One region of the Carnimonas bestiolae genome, then DNA from elsewhere that is predicted to be linked to it. Evidence: predicted binding sites of a transcription regulator. Region 1 holds the regulator's gene; the other holds the start of a gene.
The links. The regulator sigma-54, encoded in region 1, starts transcription at its own class of promoters, with help from an activator protein. The targets are predictions, from matches to a motif close to TGGCACNNNNNTTGCTNT.
Positions count from the first base shown of each region.

Region 2: glnL (nitrogen regulation protein NR(II)) is a predicted target of sigma-54. The motif match lies at 3,454-3,471, and genes of this name have one in related genera.

Region 1 covers NZ_JBPCZK010000001.1:649,255-655,263, forward strand. The annotation lists gene lptC (LPS export ABC transporter periplasmic protein LptC) at 1-331, shown strand, start outside; gene lptA (lipopolysaccharide transport periplasmic protein LptA) at 461-1,024, shown strand; gene lptB (LPS export ABC transporter ATP-binding protein) at 1,055-1,780, shown strand; gene R84865_RS03065 (RNA polymerase factor sigma-54) at 2,026-3,447, shown strand; gene hpf (ribosome hibernation-promoting factor, HPF/YfiA family) at 3,630-3,944, shown strand; gene rapZ (RNase adapter RapZ) at 4,253-5,161, shown strand; gene R84865_RS03080 (BCCT family transporter) at 5,322-6,009, shown strand, end outside.
Region 2 covers NZ_JBPCZK010000002.1:41,558-47,566, forward strand. The annotation lists gene R84865_RS03575 (MFS transporter) at 1-497, opposite strand, end outside; gene ntrC (nitrogen regulation protein NR(I)) at 838-2,259, opposite strand; gene glnL (nitrogen regulation protein NR(II)) at 2,331-3,419, opposite strand; gene glnA (glutamate--ammonia ligase) at 3,680-5,086, opposite strand; gene typA (translational GTPase TypA) at 5,679-6,009, shown strand, end outside.

The sequences.
Region 1 (6,009 bases):
CGAAAGCATTGCTGAAACGCCCAAACTCGCCATGCTCGATAGTAATAACCGCCACTGGCATGCTACCGGAGACACCGGTATCGTCCGGCAGGGCAACGATCACGTGGTGCTGAAAGGCAATGCTCAGGTGACCGAGCCCGAGCAGCAGTGGAGATTGACGACTGATACGCTCAATTACAACCGCGAGCAGGGGCGTATCTGGAGCGATAGCGAATCGAACTTCTTCCAGGGTGAGCAGAAAACCCGTGGCAATCGCTTCCAGGCCTGGACAGATACCAGCCGCGCTCTGCTGGAAGGCAATATCAGCAGCACCTTCATGCCGCAACATTAATCGGCACTAATTTCAGGCATTAGGGAGCGCGTTTATCGCCACGTCCAACCATTGCGGCGTTTGCTTTACCGCCCCACTGCCAGCAGCACATCGACCTTTTTACGTGACTTATCGCAAGGATTTTCGGCCATGACCCTGACAAGGCGTATCGCTCCCGTCCTCACCGCCGGTGCTCTGCTCGGCAGCGTGATCTGTGCACCGCAGGCGCTCGCTCAGGCCAGTACCTCTAGCCAGCCAATCAATGTGTCGGCCAGTACCCTGAGCGTTGACGACCGCGCAGGCACTGCTACCTATACCGGCGCGGTGCATGTGACCCAGGGCAACCTGACCCTCGATTCCCAGCGACTCGACCTTTATCGCGATAACAAGACCGGTGAAGCCTCGCGCGCCAAGGCGACCGGCAGCAGCGGTAAGCGCGCCTTTATAAAGCAGGATGCGACCCAAACTGATCCAGAGATGCACGGCTGGGCCTCGACCATCACCTATCTGATTCCCCAGCGCAAAATGGTGATGCAGGGCAATGCTGAGCTGCACCGCGGCAACGACACCTTCCACGGTGCTTACGTGGAGTACTACATCGACTCACGTAAGGTAAACGCCAATGGCGGCGGTAACGCCAAGGGCGACGCTCAGCAAAGCACATCCGGAGGGCGCGTCAACATGACCATCACTCCGAAAAAAAACCAGCAGTAATGCGCTAGAGCATTGCGGAGTCTCTGATTGATGAAAACATTGCACGCCACCCACTTGGTGAAAAGCTTCAAAAAACGCCGCGTGGTTCAGGACATCAGTGTCAGTATCGACCAAGGACAGGTAGTCGGACTGCTGGGCCCTAATGGTGCCGGCAAGACCACTTCCTTCTACATGATCGTGGGGCTGATTCAGGCGGACGCAGGCAAGGTTGGCATCGACGATGTCGATTTGAGCAACGCCCCCATGCACGTGCGCTCGCGGGCAGGGATTGGCTATCTGCCGCAGGAAGCCTCGATCTTCCGCAAACTGACGGTGGCCGATAACATTTTGGCGATTCTTGAAACACGCAAGGATCTTGACCGCCAGCAGCAGCGCCAGCGCCTCGATCAGCTGCTCTCCGAGTTCAGCATCGAGCACATCCGCGACAACAAGGGCATGAGCCTATCGGGCGGCGAGCGGCGCCGCGTCGAGATTGCGCGCGCGCTGGCTACCGAACCCTCGTTCGTCCTGCTTGATGAGCCTTTCGCTGGGGTCGACCCCATTTCGGTAAACGAAATCAAAGGCATTGTTCGCCAGCTGCGCGATCGTAACATCGGCGTATTGATCACCGACCACAACGTGCGCGAAACTCTCGATATCTGCGACAACGCCTACATTGTCGGCGAGGGCCGGATTATCGCCGAGGGTGATGCACACAGCATTTTGGCCAACCAGCACGTTCGCGATATCTATCTAGGCCAGGACTTCCGCCTCTAAGGCGTGCTCTGCAAATCAACGGTGCGCCTCGGCTTCGATGTCCGATCGGGCGCACCGCGCTAGCAACATCCTGATACTACCCCCCTCACTGCGTTACCTTTCTTGCGACATGGCACGCGGATTGCTAATCATTTACTACCAGCTATTGCGCAACGCGCCCCACTAAAGGTAGCGTTATCAATACCGGTAGCGCTGTACCTTCTGCAGCGCACGGCATTGCTGAACGAACAACGCTGGTTCTCCCGATGATGAAATCCTCCCTCCAACTGCGCACCGGCGCACATCTAACGATGACGCCGCAGCTGCAGCAGGCTATTCAGCTATTGCAGCTTTCCACGCTGGAACTCCGTCAGGAGATTCAAACGGCGTTGGAGAGCAACCCGATGCTGGACATTGAGGAAGAGTTCGGTGATGAGCCCAGCGAGCCTGAGGCAACCGACGACGATAGCTGGAGCGATGCTATTCCTGAAGAGCTGACGCTCGACAATGAGTGGAGCGACACCTTTCAGGACGCCAGTCTCGGCGATTTTTCGTCGATGTCGCGCGGCGCTGAAACCGCCGACTTCGAGCGTGACAGCAGCAGCGAGAGTCTGGTCGATCACCTTGCGTGGCAGCTATCGCTGCTCGATTTTTCCCCGCTTGAGCAGCAAATCGCCGAAGTGTATCTGGATGGGCTCGATGAAAACGGCTATCTGCGCATCGACCCTAACGACGTCAGTGACGTGGTATCGCTTGACGAGCATCAGCGCGCCCTGCCTGAACAGGTACTGGCACGCCTTCAGCAGCTTGACCCCGCCGGGGTATTTGCGCGCAATCTGCAGGAATGTCTGCTGCTACAGCTCGATCTGTTGCCGCCGCAAACGCCGTTGCTGGCACAAGCACGCCGATTGGTGCGCCAGTTTCTGGACGCGCTGGCGGCCTGTGATACCAAGTTGTTGCAACGTCGGCTGAATCTCAGCGCGCCGGAGCTCGATCAGGTGATTGCGATGGTGCGTGCGCTAACGCCCCATCCGGGCCATCAGTACGCGAGTGCGCAGTCTTCCTATGTGATCCCCGACCTGACCCTGCGTTATCACCATCAGCGCGGCTGGCAGGTCGAACTGAATCCTGAAGCACTGCCGCGCGTACGTATTCAGCCCGACTACGCCAGCCTGATAAAAAGGGCCGACAAAAGCGCCGACAACACCTTCCTGAAGCAGCATCTACAGGAAGCGCGCTGGCTGCTGAAGAGTCTCTCGAGCCGCAACCGAACCTTGCTTACCGTGGGCTGCGAAATCATGCAGCGTCAGCGCGACTTCATCGCACGCGGCGAGGAAGGTATGCGTCCACTGGTGCTAGCTGACATCGCGGAAGCGGTGGAAATGCACGAATCGACCATTTCGCGCGTGACTACCAATAAATATATTCACACTCCGCGCGGCGTGTTCGAACTGAAGTACTTCTTCTCTAGCCAGGTGGGCAAGGAAGGCGATAGTCACGCCAGTACCGCTATCCGTGCACGTATCAAAAAGCTGATCAGCGAAGAACCCGCTCGTCGCCCGCTCTCCGATGCGAAACTGGTCACAGCGCTGGCCGATCAGGGCATGGTCGTCGCCCGCCGCACCATCGCTAAATACCGCGAAGCCATGGGCATCCCTCCTTCCAGTGAGCGCAAGCGCCTGGGCTAACCTAGCCTTGGCCGTGCCAAGGGCTGCTGGCGGCACCCCCGCGGCCAGCGCTACTCAGGCCGCAAGCCCCGCGCTCTCATCGCTCTCTGCATAACGTTGATTTCCCCTCAGTTATCTATTTGGTTCGTCAATCAAAAAGGCTACACTCGAAGTGTCATCATTCTGACTCAAGGAGGCATGCCATGCCGCTGAACATTACCGGACACCACATCGAACTGACCGATTCGTTGCGTGACTATGTGAATCAGAAACTGACACGGCTAACGCGCCACTACGACAACATTACTCAGGTACAGGTAACGCTGTCGGTAGAGAAGGAGCGCAAGCAGGCCGCCAGCACGCTAAAGATCGCCGGCGCAGAGCTGCACGGTAATGCCGAGAGCGACGATATGTATGCCGCCATCGATGCGCTGGCCGACAAGCTCGACCGCCAGTTGCTCAAACATAAAGAGAAGACGCAGGCGCGCGCCAAAGGTACCGGCACCGCTGGCGTTTAAACGCACCCGACAAAGGCCCGCTGCACGCTAGAACAACCATAGCGGCGGCAGCGGGTTTCCACACAGTGATAGCGCCGCCCGCCCCACCTTTACGGCGAGTGGCGCTTTCCAGCATCATTTACCATGCTCATCTGCGTAGCCAATGACGCATGGAATAAAATATTCCTAAGAATTCCCCATAATCGTCATTTTACTGATGTATTCAGATGGCATGATGGGCGCTGCCCGTCGCACCAACGTGTTATCACACCGCCGTGTGCGGTACGGGCGACAGCCTTAAGCCTCGATACAAGGATATCCTTGGAATGATGCAACTAGTGATCATCAGCGGCCGTTCAGGGTCGGGTAAGTCAATTGCCCTGCAGGCGCTGGAGGATCTCGGTTTTTATGCCATCGACAACTTACCGGCCATGCTGCTGGGGGCGTTGATCGAAGAACTCGAAACGCAAACACCGGCACGCCACAAGGTGGCGGTCAGCATCGATGCCCGCAATATCGCTAACGCACTGGTCCGCCTGCCGGAACTGATAGAACTGCTGAAGCCCCGCGATATCGATATTCAGGTGGTGTACATCACCGCCGACTCCGACCAGTTGCTCGAGCGCTATTCCGCCACTCGACGCCGCCATCCGCTTACCCGTGACAGCGAGATGACGCTCGATGAGGCGATCGAAACCGAGCAGCACTATCTTAGTCCGGTGCGTGACATGGCGGATTTGGTCATCGATACATCGACCACTTCCGTACACGAACTACGGGGACGCATTGCCGAACAGGTCGCGCGCCATACCTCAACGCATCTCACGCTCAGCTTCGAATCCTTCGGCTTCAAGCATGGCGTTCCCCGCGATGCCGACATGGTATTCGACGCTCGCTGCTTGCCTAACCCCTACTGGGAGCCAGCGCTGCGCGACTCCACCGGTCGTGATGCCGATGTACAGCAGTTTTTGGCGGCGTCGGAAGAAGTGCAGGAAATGTTCGACGACATTTGCCGCTGGCTGGAACATTGGCTGCCACGCTACCTTTCTACCCATCGCAGCTACTTCACCGTGGCGGTGGGTTGTACCGGCGGGCAGCACCGTTCGGTTTATCTGGTAGAACAGCTCGCGCACCATTTCGCCAACGAATATCCTTCGGTGCGACTGCGTCATCGCCAGCTGGAGCTACAGCAGCAAATTGACGGTCAGCGCAGCAGCGGCCCCCACCTCGCGCCCTAATATCGCTATAATAGAACCCTTAAACGCTTGTGCGACCCGACTGCTGCCCCTACTATCAGCCGGGTCCATGCAGATTCGCCCTTGTCAGGGAAGACTGGCACGCTATTCCCATGCGTAGCTCAGCCCCTCTCATCGACCCATCAGCCAGCAAAGGATTCAGATGCCCTCCCGCGAAAACGAGCCCGGCATACCCTCCTCTCACTCATCGTCGACCGCCACCACCGACGCTTCAGCCACTGCTGAAGAAAACCTTTATCCGCATGATATGCACCCGGGCCTGATGCCAGGGCTGAGCGTTGAAGATCAGCGTAATATCTTCCGCCTCGATAAAGTGGTGTTCGCGCTTACCGCGCTGTTGATGCTGGCCTTTATCAGTTGGGGCGTTATCGCTCCCAACTCGGTCGGTGAAGTGTCTTCCAGCATGTTCAAGTGGGCCATTCGCGATCTGGGCTGGCTGCTCAATCTGGTAATGATCCTTGGCCTATCGGTCATGGCGTATCTGGCCTGCTCGCGCTTTGGCAACATCAAGCTGGGCAAGGACGATGAAGAGCCCGAGTTCAGCCGCTTCGCTTGGATTGCGATGATGTTCGGGGCCGGTATCGGTGTGGGCATTTTCTTCTTCGGGCCATCAGAGCCGCTCAGCTATTACCTGACGCCACCGCCTCATACGGTAGCGGCGCAAACGCCTGCGGCCATCCACCATGCCATGGCGCAGTCGCACTTCCATTGGGGAATGTCGATCTGGGGGCTATACGCCATGATTGGTGGCGCGCTTGCCTACAGCACCTACCGCCGTGGACGTGTATCGCTGGTAAGCTCGCTGTTCCGCCCGCTATTCGGTCAGCATC
Region 2 (6,009 bases), on a different contig from region 1:
CCGCCCACCAAGGGGCCAACCAGGTTACCGGTCAAAATGCCCGCGCTTAGCAGCCCCAGCGCCCAGCCAGTGCGGTTTTCAGGCGTTTGTGTGGCTACCAGCGTGTTGGCGCCAGAGGAGTAGCCGCCCGCCAGACCGACCAGCAATCGTAGCGCGACCAGCTCCCACACATTGTGCGCAAAACCCATCATTGCCATGACGATGGTCATGCCGAGGCTGGCACGCACCAGCATCAGTTTGCGCCCAAAACGATCCGACAGCCGCCCCCATAGCGGCGCTACCAGTGCAGCGGAGAGGAAGGTGGCGCCGTAAGCGATACCCGACCACTGACTGATCAGTGCTCTATCGCTGATCCCCAGCTCCTTGATATATGCGGGCAACAGCGGGATCAACAGCGTCATCGCGATGATGGAAGTGAAAGCACCGAACACGCTAATCGTGAGATTGCGCTTCCAGTAAATGAAAGAAGAAGGTGCGGCAACTGCAGCAGAAGACATTCGTCAAATTTCGTAGTTACGGTTAAATAATTACTCGAACCTTAAAGCACTGAACCAGCCGCGTACAGCATCAATATCATTAGCAGGTTCACGGGGCAGTAAGTCGCGCACATAGCGCTACCCTGGCTGTCAATCAAACAGCACTGGAAGCGCGATCCAATATAGCCGAAGTAAGCGCGTTACGAGGATTCGTACCGCATTTCTATGACGCCATTAAGACATACAAAAAAGCCCACCAATAAGGTGGGCGAATCAGGGATCATGCAAGGGAACAGGGAAGATTGCCTTCCCACTTAGTGAGACGCTTGCGCTTGGCTTGAGTTCCCGAAGAAGCCAAAATTTATTCAACGTCGGCAAATTCAGGCAGCAATACCTTCAGCTTGCGCGTTAGCGTGTTCCTTCCCCACCCCAACAGCTCCGCGGCATCGCCCTTGCGACCGCCGGTATGCTTCAGTGCCGTTTCGATCAAAATGCGCTCGAAATCCGGCGTTGCTTCGCCGAGCAACTGCGTGTGGCCCGCACTTAGCGCGCGATCGGCCCAGGCACGGAAGGCACCACGCCAATCGTCAGCCGGCACCTCTGCTCGCTCGCTCGGGGTGGTTTGGCGCAGCTCTGGCGGTAAATCAGCAATCAGCACCTCACGTCCGGAAGCCATTACCGTTAACCATCGACAGGTGTTTTCCAACTGCCTTACGTTGCCCGGCCACGGCAGCGACGACAAATGCTGCTCTGCTTCCGGCGTCAGCACTTTGGGCTCGGCAGCAAGCTCGTCTGCTGCTGCCGCCAGAAAGTGCCGAGTTAGCCGCGGAATATCCTCGCGCCGCTCGGCCAAGCGCGGCAAGCGCACGCGAATCACGTTGAGGCGATGAAACAGATCCTCGCGGAAACGGCCGTCCTCGACCAGCTTCTCCAGATCCTGATGGGTGGCGGCAATAATGCGCACGTCGGTTTTGACCGGCGTATGACCACCAACACGATAAAATTCACCGTCCGACAGCACCCTCAACAGCCGCGTTTGGGTATCAGCCGGCATATCGCCTATTTCATCAAGAAACAGCGTGCCACCATCCGCCTGCTCGAAGCGTCCGCGCCGCTGCGCGCTGGCACCGGTAAACGCGCCCTTTTCATGACCAAACAGCTCGGATTCCATCAGCTCTTTCGGAATAGCCGCCATGTTCAGCGCGATAAAAGGGCCTCGCTCACGCGGGCTGTGCTGATGCAGTGCGCGCGCCACGCGCTCCTTGCCGGTGCCCGATTCACCGTTGATCATCACCGTAATGTTGGAGTGCGAGAGTCGGCCAATCGCGCGAAAGACCTCCTGCATCGCAGGCGCTTCGCCAATAATCTCGGTAGAGATGCCTTCCGGCTGCTGTGCAGGCACGTTGCTCTCGCGCACATGCGCTACGGCACGCTGAACCAGCGATAGCGCTTCATCGACGTCGAAGGGCTTGGGCAAATACTCAAAGGCACCGCCCTGATAGGAAGCGACAGCACTGTCCAAATCGGAATGAGCCGTCATTACGATAACTGCCACGCTGCTGACCTGCTGGCGCACGCGTTCCATCAGCGTCAGACCGTCCATGCCCGGCATGCGAATATCAGTCACCAACACATCAGGCGGCTGTCGATCGATGGCCTCTAACGCATCATCAGCGCGTTCGAAGCTGTGCACGACAAAATCAGGCTGCGCCAGAGTGCGTTCTAGTACCCAGCGAATCGCTCGGTCGTCGTCGACGATATATATGTGTGCTACATCGCTCATGATGCCTCCTGACCTCACTTCTTAAATGCCATTCGCCCGCTCCAGTGAGGCTGCTGGCAGCCAATATGGCGTTACGGGTTATCGCCAGCGGTAGTGGTAATACGGCGTTGGGAAAGTGCCCAAGGCACCACCAACCTGAACTCGGTGCGTCCGGGACGGCTGTCGCATTCGATCAAGCCCTGGTGCTGATGCAAAATCGACTGGGCAATTGAAAGCCCTAGCCCTGAACCAGAGGCGCGCCCCGAAATCATTGGATAAAACAGTGACTCGCGCAGTTGCACGGGAATGCCTGGGCCGTTATCAATAATGCTGATCTCGCACATCTGCCGATGACGTTCAGCGCCAGGGTTGAAGCGACGCCCTGCCCGCGTTTTGAAGGTCAGGCAAGGCGATTCGGTGTTGCTTTCGGTCATCGCCTGCACCGCATTGCGTGCGACGTTCAGCACGGCCTGAATCAGCTGAGCGCTGTCACCGGCCACATCTGGCAGGCTGGGATCGTAATCATGCACCACGCGCACGCTGTCGGTTTCAGCGCGCAGCAGCCGCTCAACGCGCCCCAACACTTCATGAATATTGACCGCCTCGTGGCGCGGCAAGGTATTTGGCCCTAGCATCCGGTCGACCAGATCACGCAAGCGGTCGGCTTCTTCAACAATAATGTGCGTGAACTCGGTCAATTCAGGATCAGGCAAATCGCGCTCCAATAGCTGCGCTGCTCCGCGAATGCCCCCCAGCGGATTCTTGATTTCGTGCGCGAGCCCCCGCGTTAGCACTTTGATCATTTCCTGACGCGCCAACAGCGCTTCTTCGCGCGCGATACGCAGCAGCAGGTCAATCGGATCGAGCTCGATCAACAGCTCATGGCTCGACAGTGGCGTGGCGGTGTAATCGACGGTAATCTCATCACCCGACGCCAACGTTAGCGCTGCCTCACGCTGCGTGAAGGGGTGCTGATCATCAATCGCCTTGCGCAACACTTTGCCTACCTGCCCGTCGTGGCCTGTCAGGCACTCAAGTCGAGTGTTTACCACGCGAGCAAAGCTCAGCCCGGTTAGCGCTTCAGCCGCCGGATTCATCCAACGCACACGCAGCTCTTCGTCCAGCAGCACCACCGCCGTGGTGAGATGCTCGAGCAAGCGGGGGAAGAAACCTTCTACCATGCGGATATCCAAAACGCTGAAGTCATATCTATCCTCTGCAAAAAGCGCGCCAATCTGCGCCGCTAGCGATCATGGCCCCGTGGGTGTGCACGACACGCACTGGCCGAGCCCGCCAATGCACCAAAAGAGTGCATCCCAACTATAGTCTTCTCATATAAAAGAACAAACCCCGCCAGCCAAACGAGGGCGACGGGGTTTATTTGACAACGTTTAACGGCCACGACCGACGGAAAAACTGCCCTCCGCCGGCGCTTGCCACGTTAAATGCTGTAGTAAAGCTCGTACTCGACCGGGCTCGGCACCATGCGCACCGCTGCCACTTCTTCCTCTTTCAAGGCGATGTAGGCATCGATCATGGAATCGGTGAATACTTCACCAGCGGTCAGGAACGCACGGTCAGCATTGAGCGCTTCGAGTGCTTCCTCGAGACTTGCTGCAACGGTCGGGACCTGGCTCGCTTCTTCGGGCGGCAGATCGTAGAGGTTTTTGTCCAGCGCATCGCCGGGATGGATCTTGTTCTTGATACCGTCGATGCCCGCCATCAGCAGTGCCGAGAAGGCCAGATAAGGGTTAGCGGTCGGATCAGGGAAGCGTGTTTCGACACGTTTTGCTTTCGGGCTGGACGTGTACGGAATACGCAGTGAAGCCGAACGGTTGCGGGCGCTGTACGCCAGCATGACCGGCGCTTCGAAACCAGGCACCAGACGCTTGTAGGAGTTGGTCGAGGCGTTGGTGAAAGCATTCAGCGCGCGCGCATGCTTGATAACGCCGCCGATGTAGTAAAGCGCCGTTTCAGACAGGCCAGCGTACTCGTCACCGGCAAACATGTTGTTGCCGTCTTTCCAGAACGACTGGTGCACGTGCATGCCCGAACCGTTATCGCCCGCCATTGGCTTAGGCATAAAGGTGGCGGTTTTGCCGAAGGCATGCGCTACGTTGTGAATAACGTATTTCATCGACTGCACTTCGTCGGCTTTTTTCACCAGCGTATTGAACGCTACGCCGATTTCGCACTGACCAGCGTTGGCTACTTCGTGGTGATGTACTTCGACGCGCTGACCGATTGCTTCGAGTGTGTTGGCCATGGTGGCGCGCAGGTCGTGAAGCGAATCAACCGGCGGCACGGGGAAATAACCGCCTTTGACACGCGGACGGTGCCCCATGTTGCCGCCTTCGAAGTTGCCGTCGGTTTCCCAGGCGCCTTCTTCAGAAGAGACCTTGAACGACACTTCGTTCATCGAGTTTTTGAAATGTACCTGGTCGAATACGAAGAACTCGGGCTCGGGACCAAAGAAGGCGGTGTCGCCCAGCCCGGTCTGCTGCAAATAGGCTTCGGCGCGTTTAGCGATGGAGCGCGGGTCGCGCTCGTAGCCCTGCATGGTAGCCGGCTCGATGATATCGCAGCGCAGTACCAGCGTGGCGTCTTCAGTGAAGGGATCGAGGTAGGCGGTGCCATCTTCAGGCAGCAGAATCATGTCGGATTCATTAATGCCCTTCCAGCCAGCGATGGAAGAACCATCGAACATCTGGCCATTTTCAAAGAACTCTTCGTCTACGTCGCGAGCAGGAATGGATACATGCTGCTCCTTGCCCTTGGTATCGGTGAAGCGCAGGTCAACCCACTTGACGTCATGTTCTTCAATCAGGGCAAGCGTCTTATCTGACATTTTTCTCTCCAAAAGCACAGCCACAGGAATTAAGCGGACTGCCACAGCATGGCACAGTGTCCTCAACTACCCAATATGATGCATGGAGCGTGCCAAAATGATGCGAAGCCGCCGCACAGAAATATAACCTTCTGATTCTCGTCCATTATCAATGGTCGAACGGCAGATGCCATACAGTGAAAGCTTTCCATTTGATCAATTCATGCTCAATTAAGATGCCTGAGGCTACTCTTTTCTGCACCAACATGAATCATTGCACCCAAATGGCGCGCATCGTGGTTCGGCGAAACGTCTTTCATCATCGCGCAATATTAGCCGCCGACAATCGCCTTTATGCCGAGCACTTTTGCTCAGAGTCTAGGCGCTGGCGCTGCTTGCGGGTACAATGCCCGGCCTGATACCCATCGCGCATTTTTCGCGTGCCGTTTTTTGAAAGCGGTGCCGTTAACAAGGCCAGTGGAATGCGCGGTCACCTGCCTCAAGTCCCGGCGCTACCTTAAGCACGCACCCTGTCGCGCCGCTACCGCCTTGCTGCCAGGAAAACACTCAGCTTGTGCAGGCAGGCGACAAGCAGACTACGGACCTTTATTTAATGACAGAGCAAACGCTTGATCCGCGGATCGCACATATCCGCAACATCGCTATTATCGCGCACGTTGACCACGGCAAAACGACCCTGGTCGATAAACTCCTGCAGCAGTCCGGCACCCTTGACCGTCGTAACGAAGGTCAGGAGCGCATCATGGACTCCAACGATCAGGAACGTGAGCGCGGTATTACCATTCTTGCGAAAAACACGGCGATTCGCTGGAACGAATACCACATCAACATCATCGACACTCCTGGGCACGCCGACTTCGGTGGCGAGGTAGAGCGCGTGATGTCGATGGTCGATTCGGTGCTGCTGCTGGTCGACGCGGTTG